2 regions of the Pseudomonas sp. SA195 genome follow, and region 1 is predicted to be linked to the other one. Evidence: predicted binding sites of a transcription regulator. Region 1 holds the regulator's gene; the other holds the start of a gene.
What was found. The regulator LexA, encoded in region 1, represses DNA repair genes until DNA is damaged. The targets are predictions, from matches to a motif close to CTGTNTNNNNANACAG.
Positions count from the first base shown of each region.

Region 1 (7,716 bases):
GACGCGCCGAGGAAAAGAGCGGGCTGAATGCGCCCGGCCTGATCCAGGCCGAGCGGGAGGCGAGCTTATTCCACCTGTATGGCGCCGTGCTTGGCTTGTGCCATGAGGTCGCCGGTTACTACCGCCTGCCCAACGCCGGCGAACCCCGTGTCGAGGCGATGCTGATTGGCCAGGCCAGCCCCAGCCCGGAGTTCAGCGAACTCATGGAGCTCACGGCGAACGACGAAACCTGGCTTGCGCAATTGCTCAAAGCGCATGCTGGATTGTTCGAGCCACCGCGCGCACCCGCAAAGGCCAAGACAGACCCAAGCCTGCCGATCATCGAAGCGGTGAGCATTGGCGAAGAACGCCCGGCGTTGTCTCGCGAGCAGGTCGAAACCTGGCGGCAAGACCTCAAGGCACTGGCGCTGCGTTTTCGTGAGGCGCTTACCGAGTGGTAACGCCTCGGGTTCGCTGCCGTGGAAGAAGCACGAGCGCGATGCCCCCGAGAATGGCCAAGCCGGCGAGCACGATGCGCCCGGTAAGGCTTTCACCCAACAACAGGCTTCCAGCGAGGGCTGTGATCAGCGGTACGCTCAACTGGACACTGGCACCCTGAACGGCGCTGAGTCCCGGTAGTGCGGCATACCAGATCGCGTAGCCGATCCCCGACGTCAGGGCGCCGGACGCTAAGGCATACAGCGCGCCGGTCGAATCCCAGTCTAGCCGCGCCATCGCGGCCACGCACAAAGCTGCCGCGATAGGCGTCCCGCGCGCGAAATTGCCCGCTGTGGTTGCCAGCGGGTTCGGCCTTCCTTTGCCCATTAGCGAGTACGCCCCCCACGCGACGCCTGATACAACCATCAGCAGCGAAGCTACCAACGGGGGCGCGCTTGCACCCGGAAGCAGGAGCGCGACCACGCCGGCGGCAGCCAGAAGCATGCCGCCGATCTGCATGGCCACTAGGCGTTCGCCGGACAATAGGCCCCACCCGATCATGCTGAGCTGGACTGCTCCGAATAGCAGTAATGCCCCAGCGCCGGCGTCGAGCTGGACGTAGGCATAGGAAAACGCAGCGGCGTACGCGAACAGGGCGAGCGCGCCGCGCCAGCTCCCGGCGGGCGCGGTTGTCTTCGCTCGCATACGCACGATTAACCAGAGCACACCGGCGCCAGCGAACAGGCGTAACGCCGTGAACGTGGCCGGATCGATTGTGCTGTCCCGCAGCGCGGCGCGGCACAGCAATGAGTTACCGGCGAAGGCAAGCATGGCCAGAGCGGTGAGCAAGTAGGTCCGCGACGTCATAGGGGTTGGGTCCGCATGGCTGGGCTGCACAAGCCCCGACGGGCCATGCTACTGCGCGGTGAAGGTCCGGTGCATCCGCGATCGAATGCCAGTCCGTGGATCTCGAAGGTGAGGGCTGGCGGTCAAGTCGGTGGCTGCTACAATGCCGGCCTTTCACGAGAGAGCCAGTCCTATGCCAACCTCATTTCTTGAAATCGTCGAGCTCCCCGATGGCAGCATCGTGTTGCGTCGCGCCGATGACGAAGGGGTGCTGGTAACGCTGGATTTCTCCGACGACGCGAAAGCATTCCTGCAAGGGCAGCATGTGGAAATCGCCAAAGCGATGTTCAATGTGGGTGTTCAGATGGCGGGGCGGATGTCGGAAGGGGAAATCGAGCAGGAAGAGGCGCCACGCGTCCTGCATTGAGTGAGAGGGGCGTTGCGCCCTGATTTAACGTCCGGCACTTTCCATGTGCCGTTTCCATGGCCGGGTTCAGGCCATTCGGATGTTCAAGCTTTGAGCGCCGCCCTGTTCGGCCGCGGCGCGTAGCTTGGCCCTGCTGTTACGGTCCAAGCGGTCGAACCAGGTAATCACTGTATGGCTGCAACCGGACATCAGCGCTTTGCAGGCAAGGTCAAGTGCGCCTTGAGTGGCTTTCTCGGGCAAGAGCAAGATGCGGTCTCGGTTGAAGCCGCTTTCCTTCAGCCAACCATGCGAAAGTGAGCCGGGCGGTGCGATCAGCGTTAGCCAACGGGTGTCAGCAGCCTGGCTAAGATCGCGAAGAATAGGTGCAATCAGCAGCCGGCAATGCGCTTCGCTACCGGTCAACATCATTTCGCTGAGACGTTCTTCAGCGGGGGCTGTCACCTGAATCTTGCTGAAGGGGCTTACGGCTTGGGAAAGCATTCCCTCGAACAGGGACAGCTGTGGCGGGTTGCCTGCAACGGGTAGTGGTTGATACTGCATGAACCTCTCCTTAACGGCGAATCACGCCGACACTCAAGCCTTCTATCACCAGTTCCTGCTGCTCAAGGTCGACTTCAATTGGGGCGAACTCGGGATTTTCGGCCAATAGCCAGACCTTGTTGCCCTCTCGCTTGAAGCGTTTGACGGTCACTTCATCATCCAAGCGTGCTACCACGACCTGGCCATTCCGGGCTTCGCGCGTGGTGTGCACTGCAAGCAGGTCACCATCGAATATCCCGATATCCTTCATGCTCGTTCCACGGACGCGCAAAAGGTAATCGGCACGGGGATGGAAAAATGCAGGGTTGATCTGACAAGATTCTTCGATGTTCTGTGCTGCAAGAATGGGGGCGCCGGCCGCCACTCGCCCAATCACTGGTAGCCCGCTGTCCTCTGCGGCAGGTTCGAAGCCTGGCACCCTGATGCCACGAGAGGCGCCAGGGGTCATCTCGATAGCGCCCTTGCGCGCCAATGCCTTAAGGTGCTCCTCGGCGGCATTCGGTGACTTGAACCCTAGCTCCTGCGCAATTTCTGCACGTGTCGGTGGGTAGCCGTTGTCTTCGAGGCAGCGCTTGATGAAGGCGAGGATTTCCGACTGCCGCGGGGTCAGTTTGATCATGGAGGCACTCTGTTCTTATATACAGGTGCTGGGATTATATACAGTGTATTGGTCATGGCAATCGTTGTGTGGTTGAGCCAGGTGCGGGCATGGTGCAAGCTTTCGGCCTCCGAGCCGGGTGTCCAGGGGTTTCAGGTTGACTTGGTAAAGGCCGGAACGTAAGTTTCAAACACTTGTTTGGTGTGCGGGAGCAGGCATGGCGCAGTCGGAAACAGTCGAGCGAATTCTGGACGCAGCGGAACAGCTGTTTGCAGAAAAAGGCTTCGCCGAAACGTCACTTCGCCTGATCACCAGCAAGGCCGGGGTCAACCTCGCTGCGGTCAACTACCACTTCGGCTCGAAGAAGGCGCTGATCCAGGCAGTGTTCTCCCGGTTTCTCGGCCCCTTCTGTGCCAGCCTGGAGCGCGAGCTCGACCGGCGCGAAGCGCAGTCCGATAAGACCGATACGCTCGAAGAATTACTGGAAATCCTGGTAGAGCAGGCGCTCGCGGTAAAGCCACGCAGCGGCGATGACCTGTCGATCTTCATGCGCCTGTTGGGACTGTCGTTCAGCCAAAGCCAAGGTCACCTGCGTCGCTATCTGGAGGATATGTACGGCAAGGTATTCCGCCGTTACATGATGCGTGTGCACGAGACCTCGCCGGCTATCCCGCCTATCGAGCTGTTCTGGCGCGTGCATTTCATGCTTGGGGCCGCTGCGTTCAGCATGTCGGGAATCAAGGCACTCCGTGCGATGGCCGAAAACGACTTCGGCGCAAAGACGTCGACAGAGCAGGTCATGCGTATGATGGTGCCGTTCCTCGCTGCCGGCATGCGTGCCGATTCAGTCGGGCTCGACCCGTCATTGGCGCAGGCTCATCCGATCGCCAGGCGTAATGCGTTGGCATTGCCTGCCAAGGGTTGAGTTCACCGGCCTGGGTCGATCGGATAAGCTACCGGCCTATGTCCGAACTCGATCTTCTCCATATATCTATCGCTGACCAACAGCTGTACGGCTTCGCCCGTAATCAGATGCGGGTTCGCATCCCGGTCTCTACGGCGCTCAACGGCGCTGGCGAGCAAAACGGCTCCGGTTGCACACCTCGTGGGCGTCACCGGGTTCGTGCGCGCATAGGCGACGGTTTGCCAGAAGGTGCCGTGCTTCGGGGCCGTCGCTGGACAGGCGAGATCTGGAGCCAGGCGCTGCATGCTCAATTTCCCGGCCGCGACTGGATTCTGTCCCGTATCCTCTGGCTCAGCGGCTGCGAACCAGGCTTCAACCGCATGGGGCAGGTCGACACGTTCCGTCGCTACATCTATTTGCACGGCACGCCCGATACCGAGCCCATGGGCGTGCCGCTTTCTCATGGCTGCATCCGGCTGCGCAATGCGGATTTGCTCGCTCTCTTTTCTCTCGTGCCGGCCGGTTGCGAAGTGAGGATCGAGGAGGCGGCATGCCCGACGTGGGCAAGCGCAGTGCTGGATGAAGGAACCACATCCTGATGCAAGGTTCGTTGATGCTGGACATCGCCGGCACTTGGTTAACTGCGGAAGACCGTCATCTTCTGCGGCAACCGGAGGTAGGTGGCCTGATTCTCTTCGCTCGCAACATCGAGCACCCAAAGCAGGTGAGCGAGCTCACGCGTGCTATTCGCGCCATTCGTCCTGATCTGCTCCTCGCCGTAGACCAGGAGGGCGGGCGTGTACAGCGCTTGCGCCGGGATTTCGTACGCCTCCCGGCAATGGGGGAGCTGGCCAGTCGCGACGATGCTCCACAGCTGGCCGAAACCTGTGGTTGGGTCATGGCCACGGAGGTGCTGGCCGTCGGGCTGGATTTCAGCTTCGCGCCGGTCCTGGACCTGGATTACCAGCGCAGTGCGGTGATTGGCGCTCGGTCGTTCGGTGGCGACCCCCAGCGCGTCGGCGAACTCGCCGGAGCATTCATCCGTGGCATGCGCCGTGCGGGGATGGCAGCGACCGGCAAGCATTTCCCTGGACATGGCTGGGCTGAGGCCGATTCGCATGTTGCCATTCCGGTTGATGAGCGCCCGTTAGAACTGATTCGCCAGCAGGACATGCTGCCGTTCCGTCAGTTGGGTTTCGAGCTGGATGCTGTCATGCCCGCGCATGTCATCTATCCCGCCGTTGACGACCAGCCGGCCGGCTTCTCCCGCCGCTGGTTGCAAGACATGCTCCGTGGCGAGCTCGGCTTCGGCGGGGTGATCTTCAGTGACGATCTGTCGATGGCCGGCGCGCACGTTGCGGGTGATGCGGCCGGTCGCATCAAGGCCGCATTGCAGGCTGGCTGTGACATGGGCCTCGTCTGTAATGATCGTGCTGCTGCCGAGCTGGCCCTGACCGCGCTGCAGCGGATGGAGGTGCGGGCGCCCGGGACGCTGGCGACCATGCGCCGACGCGTGATCGGCACCCTGGAATACAAGCAAAATCCGCACTGGCGAGCTGCCATCGAACGTCTCAAAGCGGCTGGCCTGATCGCCTGAGGCAAGGAAAACGCATGACTGTCCACGCCATCATCGGCGGTACTGGCCTGACTGAATTAGCTGGCCTGGCCCTGAGCGAAGCACATTTCATCGAGACGCCTTACGGTCCGCCGTCTGCCGATATCCTGCGCGGCGAGTATGCCGGTAACGAGGTGTTGTTTCTTGCACGTCATGGGCACCCGCACCGGCTTCCTCCGCATCAGGTCAACTATCGCGCCAATCTGTGGGCGTTGAAGCAGGCGGGTGCCGAGGCAGTCATCGCGGTCAACGCCGTCGGCGGCATTCACGCTGCGATGGCGGCCGGTCACCTCTGCGTGCCGCGTCAGCTGATCGACTACACGCACGGGCGCGAGCACACCTTCTTCGATGGCGACATCGAGCACGTCACCCATGTCGATTTCAGCTTTCCCTATGATGAGTCGTTGCGCCAGCGATTGATTGCCGCGCTTGCCGCCGAAGGTTATGCGTACAGCAGCCACGGCGTTTATGGCTGTACGCAGGGCCCCCGGCTGGAAACGGCTGCCGAAATCGCGCGGATGGAGCGAGACGGTTGCGACATCGTGGGCATGACCGGGATGCCCGAAGCGGTACTGGCACGTGAACTCGGCCTGCCTTATGCGTGCCTGGCGCTGGTGGTCAATCCTGCGGCGGGCAAGACAGCCGGGATCATCACCATGGCGGAGATCGAGACGGCGCTCAATGAAGGCATTGGCAAGGTCCGTGGCGTGCTCGCGCGTGCCTTGCTTGGCTAGGCCCCGCGGCCGAAGGCGTGAAAGGAGGCAATCCACCCGCGATGATCGCGGCTTCAGGCTCTAGCAGGCGGCGGTAGCAAAGTCGTAGCACAGACGTGCTAAATTCGCCCACCAGTGCATTGCAGGCCGAAGTCCGCTTGCTACACTTGGCCGTCCTTTGGAGTACCGGAATGCTGTACCACGCGCCTATAAAAAGAATATCCAGAGTTGTGGTCCTGCTAGGGTTGCTGTCCGTCAGTGCGGGCTGCTCGACCTGGTTCTCCAGTGACTTTGAGGATCCTGAAGTCCAGCTGACGGATGTCGAGATCATTAAGGCGCGATTGCTCGAACAGCAATTCATGCTGCGCTTTCGTATCGACAATCCCAACGAGCGGAGCCTGCCGGTACGCGGGCTCGTCTATCGCGTCCATCTCAACGAAATCGAACTGGCCAGTGGAGAATCCAGCGCATGGGCGACGGTCCCGGCCCATGGGTTCGAGTATTACGAAGTACCGGTGCATACCAATCTCTGGCGTCACATGAAGTACATCGTCCGGCTGCTGGAAAAACCGGACAGGCCAATCGCCTATCGTCTGGATGGCGAGCTGAAAACCGGTTTGATGCTCGGTCGGGGCGTGCACATCTCAACCAATGGCGAGATAATCCCCGGCAACTTTCTTCCGGAGTAGCGACACTGATGAACCAGCAGCAACCTCATGTGCACGGGCCCGATTGCAACCATGACCATGACCATGACCATGACCATGACCACGCCCACCACGTCCACGGGCCGCATTGCAACCATGGCCATGATCCCGTGCGTAATCCGCTGAAGAGCATCGGCCGCAACGACCCCTGTCCGTGCGGCAGTGAGAAGAAATTCAAGAAGTGCCACGGAGCCTGACGCGCATATGACGTCCTGGGCCATCCTCCTGATCGTCGCCGGGCTGCTTGTCGTTGCAGCGCTGGCAGGTTATGCCCTGTACCTATGGCGCAAGGTTTGGCGACGTGAGCAGCAGTTGGCTGACCTGCAGGCCAGCCAGCACGCTGCGCTGGCGGAGGACCTTCGTATCCTTGCAGGCAGCCTGCTCGACGAGCAGGTTCCGCTCATCGAAGGGGCCATCCGCATCAAGGTGTTACTCGACAACTACGACGCGCAGTTGGGCCAGGACCCGCGATGCGAAGTCTTCCAGCGTCTGTTCGATGCCACAGCGACCGTGCCGACGCACGCCGCCTGGAACGCCCTGGACAAGACCGACCGCCGTCGCCACGAAGCGTCGTTCAGCGCGTTGGAACTGCAGCACAAGGCCGAAGCCCGGCGCTCAGCGCGCTGGCTGCTCGACGAAGCCCTGCCTAAAGGGCGACAGGCTGCCTGATCTGGTGCGCCGCCAACCTCTATTCTCTTGTTTCCCTATCGGGTTTGCGTGCGAGGAGCCTTCGATGTCCCTGCGTCTGCCACATGTTGTGCTTCGCCTTGCCCTGGGGGCTGCGTTGGCGGCCGGGGGGCTCTCAGGGTGCCAGGCCTATCTTGATAGCCGTTACAGTGACAGCCTGCCGCCCGCGCAGGGTGTTCAGGCGATCACTGGCCTCGACAAGAGCGTCAGCATCAGGCGCAACGCGCTTGGTATGCCGCTGATCGAGACGGCGACTTTCCAC
Region 1 is NZ_CP096392.1:1,687,089-1,694,804, forward strand. It holds gene M1D78_RS07850 (DUF6586 family protein) at 1-440, shown strand, start outside; gene M1D78_RS07855 (DMT family transporter) at 427-1,284, opposite strand; gene M1D78_RS07860 (hypothetical protein) at 1,457-1,690, shown strand; gene sulA (SOS-induced cell division inhibitor SulA) at 1,757-2,230, opposite strand; gene lexA (transcriptional repressor LexA) at 2,241-2,849, opposite strand; gene M1D78_RS07875 (TetR/AcrR family transcriptional regulator) at 3,046-3,753, shown strand; gene M1D78_RS07880 (L,D-transpeptidase family protein) at 3,792-4,331, shown strand; gene nagZ (beta-N-acetylhexosaminidase) at 4,331-5,329, shown strand; gene M1D78_RS07890 (S-methyl-5'-thioinosine phosphorylase) at 5,344-6,081, shown strand; gene M1D78_RS07895 (LEA/WHy family protein) at 6,252-6,749, shown strand; gene M1D78_RS07900 (SEC-C metal-binding domain-containing protein) at 6,758-6,964, shown strand; gene M1D78_RS07905 (DUF2489 domain-containing protein) at 6,972-7,436, shown strand; gene M1D78_RS07910 (penicillin acylase family protein) at 7,501-7,716, shown strand, end outside.

Region 2 (7,716 bases), 1.9 Mb from region 1:
AGGAACCGGGACGGGCTCGGCGGCATCGACGTCGCGCTGGATCTCATCGAGCAGCGAGCCCGGCGCTGCCGGTTGTTCAGGCGTTGCAGCCGGTTGGGCGGGATTGGCCGCCTCACCAGCGGGGCGCTGTGTTCCAAGAATCGCTTCGTCGCGGCTTACGCCGGGTTTGAAGTCGCCTGCCAAGCCGGCCAGTTGATCATTGCCGTTGAAGACCAGGCTGACCCTCTCCTGTTGGCGCGGCCCGCCGCCCGGCTTGATGCTGTACAGATAATCCCAGCGGTTGGCGTGGAAGGTGTCGGTGATCAGCGGGTTGCCCATGATAAACCGCACTTGCGAGCGGGTCATTCCGGGGCGCAACTGGTCTATCATGTCCTGCGTGACGACATTGCCCTGTTGAATGTCGACCTTGTAAACCCCGGGGAATGAACAACCGGCGAGTGCGAACAGACCCACCAGGGTGAGGCTGGACAGCAGGAGCTTGGTCTTTTGCATCGGTAGGTGACTTCCACTATCTTGGCTGGGCAAAGACCCGGATCATACCCGCATTGAAGGAGGCTGCGAAACAGCAGCAGCGAGAAAGCCAACCATGGTTGAAAATAGCGAATTACGCAAAGCTGGGCTCAAGGTGACCCTGCCACGGGTCAAAATCCTGCAGATGTTGGACACTGCCGATCGGCGCCACATGAGTGCCGAAGACGTCTACAAGGCGTTGATGGAGGCCGGTGAAGATGTCGGGCTCGCGACGGTCTATCGCGTGCTGACCCAATTCGAAGCAGCCGGGCTGGTGGTGCGGCACAATTTCGACGGTGGCCACGCAGTCTTCGAATTGGCCGATAGCGGGCATCACGACCACATGGTGTGCGTGGACACGGGCGACGTCATCGAGTTCTTCGATTCGGATATCGAGAAGCTGCAGAAGGAGATCGTCAAGCGGCACGGCTACGAGCTGGTTGACCATAACCTGGTCCTCTATGTTCGCAAGAAGGAAAGCTGATAGGCCTTGCGTTATTGATGTAACGACTCCGGTGCCGTCTGAACGAAAACCCCGCTTTTGCGGGGTTTTCCGTTCAGTACATGCGTATGCCAGCATGGCCGTGTTGGCGCCGGTTCGTTATAGCGGGCGCGGCTGCGGTAGGCCCTCGGTCTATGAGAACGCGTGCTTGTTCGGCTAACCCTCTGTCCGCGTCTGGATGTTGGCTTACGCCTGGGCAGAGCCGATCATCTGCCGCGCATGGGCTAGGGCCTGTTCGGTCAGGTCGACGCCGCCGAGCATGCGCGCGATTTCCTCCACCCGCTCACTGCCTTCCAGTGCCGCTACCGCCGTGTGGGTTTCATCGCGGCCGCGCGCCTTGTGCACGAAGAGGTGATGATGCCCTTGGGCGGCAACCTGAGGCAGATGGGTGACGGTCAGCACCTGGCCACGCTCGCCGAGCCTACGCAGCAGTTGCCCGACCACTTCCGCGGTAGGTCCACCGATTCCGACGTCCACTTCATCGAAGACCAGCGTGGGGATGCGAGACGTCTGAGCGGTGATGACTTGGATCGCCAGGCTGATCCGAGATAGTTCACCGCCCGAGGCGACTTTCGCCAATGGCCGCAGTGGTTGTCCGGGGTTGGCGCTGACGAGGAATTCAACCTGCTCCATGCCGTGCGGCACGGGGTCGCCATCAGCCATAGGTTTAAGGGTGACGCTGAAACGGCCGCCGGGCATGCCCAGGCGCTGGATCTCGCTTTCGACGGCTCTGCCGAGCGATTCGGCTGCCTGCTGCCGCGCCTCGCTGAGCGCCTGTGCTTTCTCGCTGTAATGACGAGCATAAGCGGCCAATTCCTCGGCAAGCTGTTCCACCGCATCGTCGTCCGCATTAAGGCTTTCCAGTTCCTCCAGCAAACGCTGCTGCAGCGTGGGCAAGTCTGCTGGTTGGACGCGATGCTTGCGTGCAAGGGTGTAGATGCTGTCCAGGCGCTCTTCGAGCCATTGCTGGCGCTGCGGGTCGGAGTCGAAGTGATCGAGGAAACGGTTTAGCTCCCCGACGGCTTCTTCGACCTGGATTTGCGCGCTGGAGAGCAAGTTAACCGCTTCGCCGAGTGCGCCGGGCTGATGTTGAAACGCCGTCAAACGGTTGAGGCTGGCCGTTAACGCCGAGAGCACATTACCCGCGTCGCTTTCGCTGCACATGTCCAGCACCTGGCGACAGGCGCCGAGCAGTTGCTCGGCATTGGCGAGGTTTTTGTGCTCCTGTTCGAGCTGCTCCAGCTCATCCTCACCGAGGGCCAGGGTTTCCAACTCTTCGAGTTGATAGCTGAGCAGCTGGTGCCGTGCTCGCTGTTCGTCACTGCTATCACTCAATCGTTCCAGACTCTGGCGTGTCTGCCGCCAGCGCTGCGCGGCCAACTGCACCTGTCGAGCCAGTTCCTGGCTGCCGCTGTATTCGTCGAGCAAGCGCCGGTGGGTATCGAGCTTGAGCAGTGATTGATGCTCATGCTGGCTATGGATGTCTATGAGCAGCTCCCCCAGCGCCTTCAGGTCACCTTGCGGACAGGGGGTGCCATTGATGTAGCCGCGCGAGCGACCTTCGGCAGTGATCACTCGACGCAGGATGCATGGGCCGTCGTTGTCGAGGTCGCGCTCGGCCAGCCAGGCGCGGGCGTCGGGGATGTCGTCCAGGTCGAAGCTGGCGAGGATGTCGGCCTTGTCCGCGCCGATGCGTACCACGCTGCTGTCAGCGCGGTCGCCCAATGTAAGGCCGAGCGCGTCTAGCATGATCGACTTGCCGGCACCGGTTTCGCCGCTGATGACGCTCATGCCGCGTTTCAGCTCGAGATCCAGGTGTTCGACAATGGCGTAATTGTGGACGGACAGATGAACCAGCATGACGGGCTCCCGGTTTGGCGTGGCTGGCTATTTATACAGTGGTTCGGCTGGCCGCTACAAGCTGGCCTTCCCAGTGGCCTGTAAATAAATCAAGCGGGTCGGGTAGGAGTGATTCGTCGAACCCTACGACGCGCTGGAGTACTTATTCGCCCTTGAAGCCTGAGTCATCGTCCCCATATAGCGGCACAAGCGCGGGCGACGCCCGCTGATGTCTCGATGAGGAGGACCGCATGGCCGACGAGCAGAACCTGGACAACCAGATCCCGGAAGAGAACGAGCAAGAGCAGGCCGAGGTGGCTGAAGACCTGGCTGCTCGAGTGCAGTCGCTTGAAGAGCAGTTAGCGGCGGCGCAGGACCAGTCTTTGCGTGTCGCGGCCGAGCTGCAAAATATCCGTCGCCGCGCAGAGCAAGACGTCGAAAAGGCCCACAAGTTTGCCTTGGAGAAGTTTGCCGGTGACCTGCTGGCCGTCGCCGACAGCCTGGAGCGTGGGCTTGAGCTGTCGAATCCGGATGACGATGCCGTCAAGCCGATGCGCGAAGGCGTCGAGCTGACCCTCAAGCTGCTGCTCGACACCCTGGCTCGTCACCATCTGGAGCCGGTCAACCCCCAAGGCGAGCCGTTCAATCCCGAGCATCACCAGGCGATGGCAATGGAAGAGAGCACTCACGCCGAGCCTGGCAGCGTGCTCAAGGTGTTCCAGAAGGGCTACCTGCTCAACGGGCGTCTGCTGCGGCCAGCGATGGTCGTGGTGAGCAAGGCGCCAGCGCAAACCCCGCCTTCGATCGACGAGAAGGCTTGAATTTCGGCGACAGACCCCCATCTGGTAGCCAAGCGTTTTTGTTACCCGCAGCCGGTGAACAGGCGCGGACCAATCAAAAGTTCGGAGAGAAACAATGGGCAAGATCATCGGTATCGACTTGGGAACGACCAACTCCTGCGTCTCCATTCTGGAAAACGGCAAGGCCAAGGTCATCGAGAACGCCGAAGGCGGCCGCACGACCCCGTCGATCATCGCGTACGCCAGCGATGGTGAGACCTTGGTCGGCCAGTCCGCCAAGCGTCAGGCGGTAACCAATCCGCAGAACACCCTTTATGCGGTTAAGCGCCTCATCGGCCGCCGTTTCGAAGAAGATGTCGTCCAGAAGGACATCAAGATGGTGCCCTACAGCATCGTCAAAGCCGATAACGGTGACGCCTGGGTGGAAGTGAAGGGTCAGAAGATGGCCCCGCCGCAGATCAGTGCCGAAGTGCTGAAGAAGATGAAGAAAACCGCCGAAGACTATCTCGGCGAGCCTGTGACCGAGGCGGTGATTACGGTTCCGGCCTACTTCAATGACAGCCAGCGCCAGGCTACCAAGGATGCGGGCCGCATTGCCGGGCTGGAAGTCAAGCGCATCATCAATGAGCCGACCGCAGCCGCACTGGCCTATGGCATGGATAAGGCCAAGGGCGATCACACCGTGATCGTCTATGACCTGGGCGGCGGTACGTTCGACGTATCGGTCATCGAGATCGCCGAAGTGGACGGCGAGCACCAGTTCGAAGTGTTGGCCACCAATGGCGACACCTTCCTCGGTGGTGAGGACTTCGACATTCGCCTGATCGACTACCTCGTCGACGAGTTCAAGAAAGAGTCCGGCATGAACCTCAAGGGCGACCCGCTGGCTATGCAGCGCCTGAAAGAGGCGGCCGAGAAGGCGAAGATCGAGCTGTCCTCCAGTCAGCAGACCGATGTCAACCTGCCATATATCACGGCCGACGCGACCGGTCCGAAGCACCTGAACGTGAAGATTTCTCGTGCCAAGCTCGAGGCGCTGGTTGAGGACCTGGTGCAGCGCACCATCGAGCCGTGCCGTCTGGCCATGAAAGATGCCGGCATCGACGCCTCCAAGATCGACGACGTCATCCTGGTCGGTGGCCAGACTCGCATGCCGCTGGTGCAGCAGAAGGTGGCCGAATTCTTCGGCAAGGAAGCGCGCAAGGACGTCAACCCGGACGAAGCTGTTGCCATGGGTGCCGCCATTCAGGGTGCCGTTCTGGCGGGCGACGTCAAGGACGTACTGCTGCTCGACGTATCCCCGCTGACCCTGGGTATCGAAACCATGGGTGGCGTGATGACCGCGCTGATCGAAAAGAACACCACTATCCCGACCAAGAAGTCGCAAGTGTTCTCCACGGCAGACGACAACCAGAGCGCCGTGACCATTCACGTGCTGCAAGGCGAGCGCAAGCAGGCGGCGCAGAACAAGTCGCTGGGTCGTTTCGACCTGGCCGAGATTCCGCCGGCGCCGCGTGGCGTGCCGCAGATCGAGGTTACCTTCGACATCGACGCCAACGGCATCCTGCACGTGTCGGCGAAGGACAAGGCGACCGGTAAGCATCAGTCCATCGTGATCAAGGCCAACTCCGGTCTGTCCGAGGAGGAAATCGAGCAGATGGTGCGTGACGCCGAGGCCAACGCCGAGGAAGACCGTAAGTTCGAGGAACTGGTCACCGTGCGCAACCAGGGCGATCAGCTGGTCCATGCGACCCGCAAGATGCTGACCGAGGCCGGCGACAAGGCGTCCGAGGAAGACAAGGCCACCATCGAGAAGGCCATCGGCGAACTGGAAGTTGCGATCAAAGGCGACGACAAAGCCGAGATCGAGGCGAAGATCGCTGCGGTCTCCCAGGCGTCCACGCCTTTGGCGCAGAAGATGTACGCCGAGCAGCCGCAGGGCGGCGAAGGCGAGCAGGCCGGCAACAACGGTCAGGCCGGCGACGATGTCGTCGACGCTGAGTTCGAAGAGGTCAAGGACAACAAGTAAGCTGCGGCTTGTGTCCCCCTTGAGCGGGGGCATGGCGGCGTCCGTCGACGATGCCGCCTTTCGCTCCAGCCCGTCTCGTTCGAAGCGGGCCTGATCGCCGCGCGGGGGCTTGCTCCCGCGTCGGCGTGTCTGGAGGGTACGAATTGAAGGTTCAGGATATCTATGGCCAAACGTGATTATTACGAAGTGCTGGGCGTCGAGCGTGGCGCCAGCGAGGCGGAGCTGAAGAAGGCTTATCGTCGTCTCGCGATGAAGCACCATCCGGACCGTAATCCCGGAGACAAAGCCGCTGAAGAAGCGTTCAAGGAGGCCAACGAGGCTTACGAAGTGCTGTCCGATGCGAGCAAGCGTCAGGCCTACGACCAATACGGTCATGCCGGCGTCGATCCGCAGATGGGGGCGGGCGCTGGGGCTGCTTATGGCGGGGCGAATTTCTCCGACATCTTCGGTGATGTCTTCAGCGATTTCTTTGCCGGTGGACGTGGCAGTTCCCGTGGCGGCGCCCAGCGTGGCAGCGACCTGCGCTACACCTTGGAGCTCGATCTTGAAGAGGCCGTGCGCGGTACGACGGTAACTATCCGCGTGCCTACGTTGGTCGAGTGCAAGACCTGCGACGGCTCCGGTGCGAAGAAGGGCACCAGCCCAGTGACCTGTACCACCTGCGGCGGCATTGGCCAGGTGCGCATGCAACAGGGCTTTTTCTCTGTACAGCAGACGTGCCCGCGCTGCCATGGCAGCGGCAAGATGATTTCCGACCCTTGCGGCAGTTGCCATGGCCAGGGCCGTGTCGAAGAGCAAAAGACCCTATCGGTCAAGGTGCCGCCGGGTGTCGATACGGGTGACCGCATTCGGCTGACCGGCGAGGGCGAGGCTGGTGCGCAGGGCGGGCCAGCCGGCGACCTCTACGTGGTGGTCAATGTACGCGAGCACCCGATTTTTCAGCGCGACGGCAAACATCTCTTCTGCGAGGTGCCCATTAGCTTCGCTGACGCGGCGCTGGGTGGCGAGCTCGAGGTGCCGACCCTCGACGGTCGCGTCAAGCTGAAGATTCCGGAAGGAACCCAGACCGGCAAACAGTTCCGCCTGCGCGGCAAAGGCGTTGCCCCTGTACGCGGGGGCGCCGCAGGCGACCTGCTCTGTCGCGTTGCGGTGGAGACGCCGGTCAATCTCAGCAAGCGCCAGCGTGAGATGCTCGAAGAGTTCCGTGGGACCCTGCAGGGCGACACCTCTCATTCACCGAAGGCCAGTGGCTGGTTCGAAGGTGTGAAGCGATTTTTCGGCGATGTTTGAGTAGGGAGCTGGATGTCAATCGGCAGCCTGTAGTGCGCCGGAGTGGCTTCCATCTTCCGGCTTCCAGCTTGGAGCGATGAGATATGCGACGTATAGCAGTGACGGGCGCCGCCGGGCGCATGGGCAAGACGCTCGTGGAAGCGGTGCAGCAGACCGGCGGCGCAGCGGGCCTGACGGCGGCGATCGATCGTCCCGACAGCACACTGGTCGGTGCTGATGCCGGCGAGCTTGCTGCCATCGGGCGGCTCGGGGTGCCCCTGATTGGCGACGTAGCGAAAGTTGTCGAAGAGTTCGACGTGCTGATCGACTTCACCCATCCATCGGTCACCCTGAAGAACCTCGAAGTGTGTCGGCGCGCAGGTAAGGCCATGGTGATTGGTACTACCGGGTTCACCGAGGATGAGAAGGAGCGGCTCGCGGTCGCTGCGCAGGACATTCCGATCGTCTTCGCCGCGAATTTCAGCGTCGGCGTCAACCTCTGCCTCAAGTTGCTCGACACGGCGGCGCGTGTCCTGGCTGATGAAGTGGACATCGAGATCATCGAGGCGCATCACCGTCATAAGCTCGATGCACCTTCTGGCACGGCGCTACGCATGGGTGAAGTGGTCGCCGGTGCGCTCGGGCGTGAGTTGCGAGACGTGGCTGTCTACGGGCGGGAGGGTCAAACCGGTGCGCGTGATCGTTCCACCATTGGCTTCGCTACCGTGCGCGCGGGCGATATTGTCGGTGACCACACTGTGCTGTTC
Region 2 is NZ_CP096392.1:3,567,291-3,575,006, reverse strand. It holds gene M1D78_RS16665 (outer membrane protein assembly factor BamE) at 1-492, opposite strand, end outside; gene fur (ferric iron uptake transcriptional regulator) at 587-994, shown strand; gene recN (DNA repair protein RecN) at 1,199-2,872, opposite strand; gene grpE (nucleotide exchange factor GrpE) at 3,103-3,672, shown strand; gene dnaK (molecular chaperone DnaK) at 3,767-5,680, shown strand; gene dnaJ (molecular chaperone DnaJ) at 5,843-6,970, shown strand; gene dapB (4-hydroxy-tetrahydrodipicolinate reductase) at 7,054-7,716, shown strand, end outside.
Region 2: recN (DNA repair protein RecN) is a predicted target of LexA. The motif match lies at 2,896-2,911, and genes of this name have one in related genera.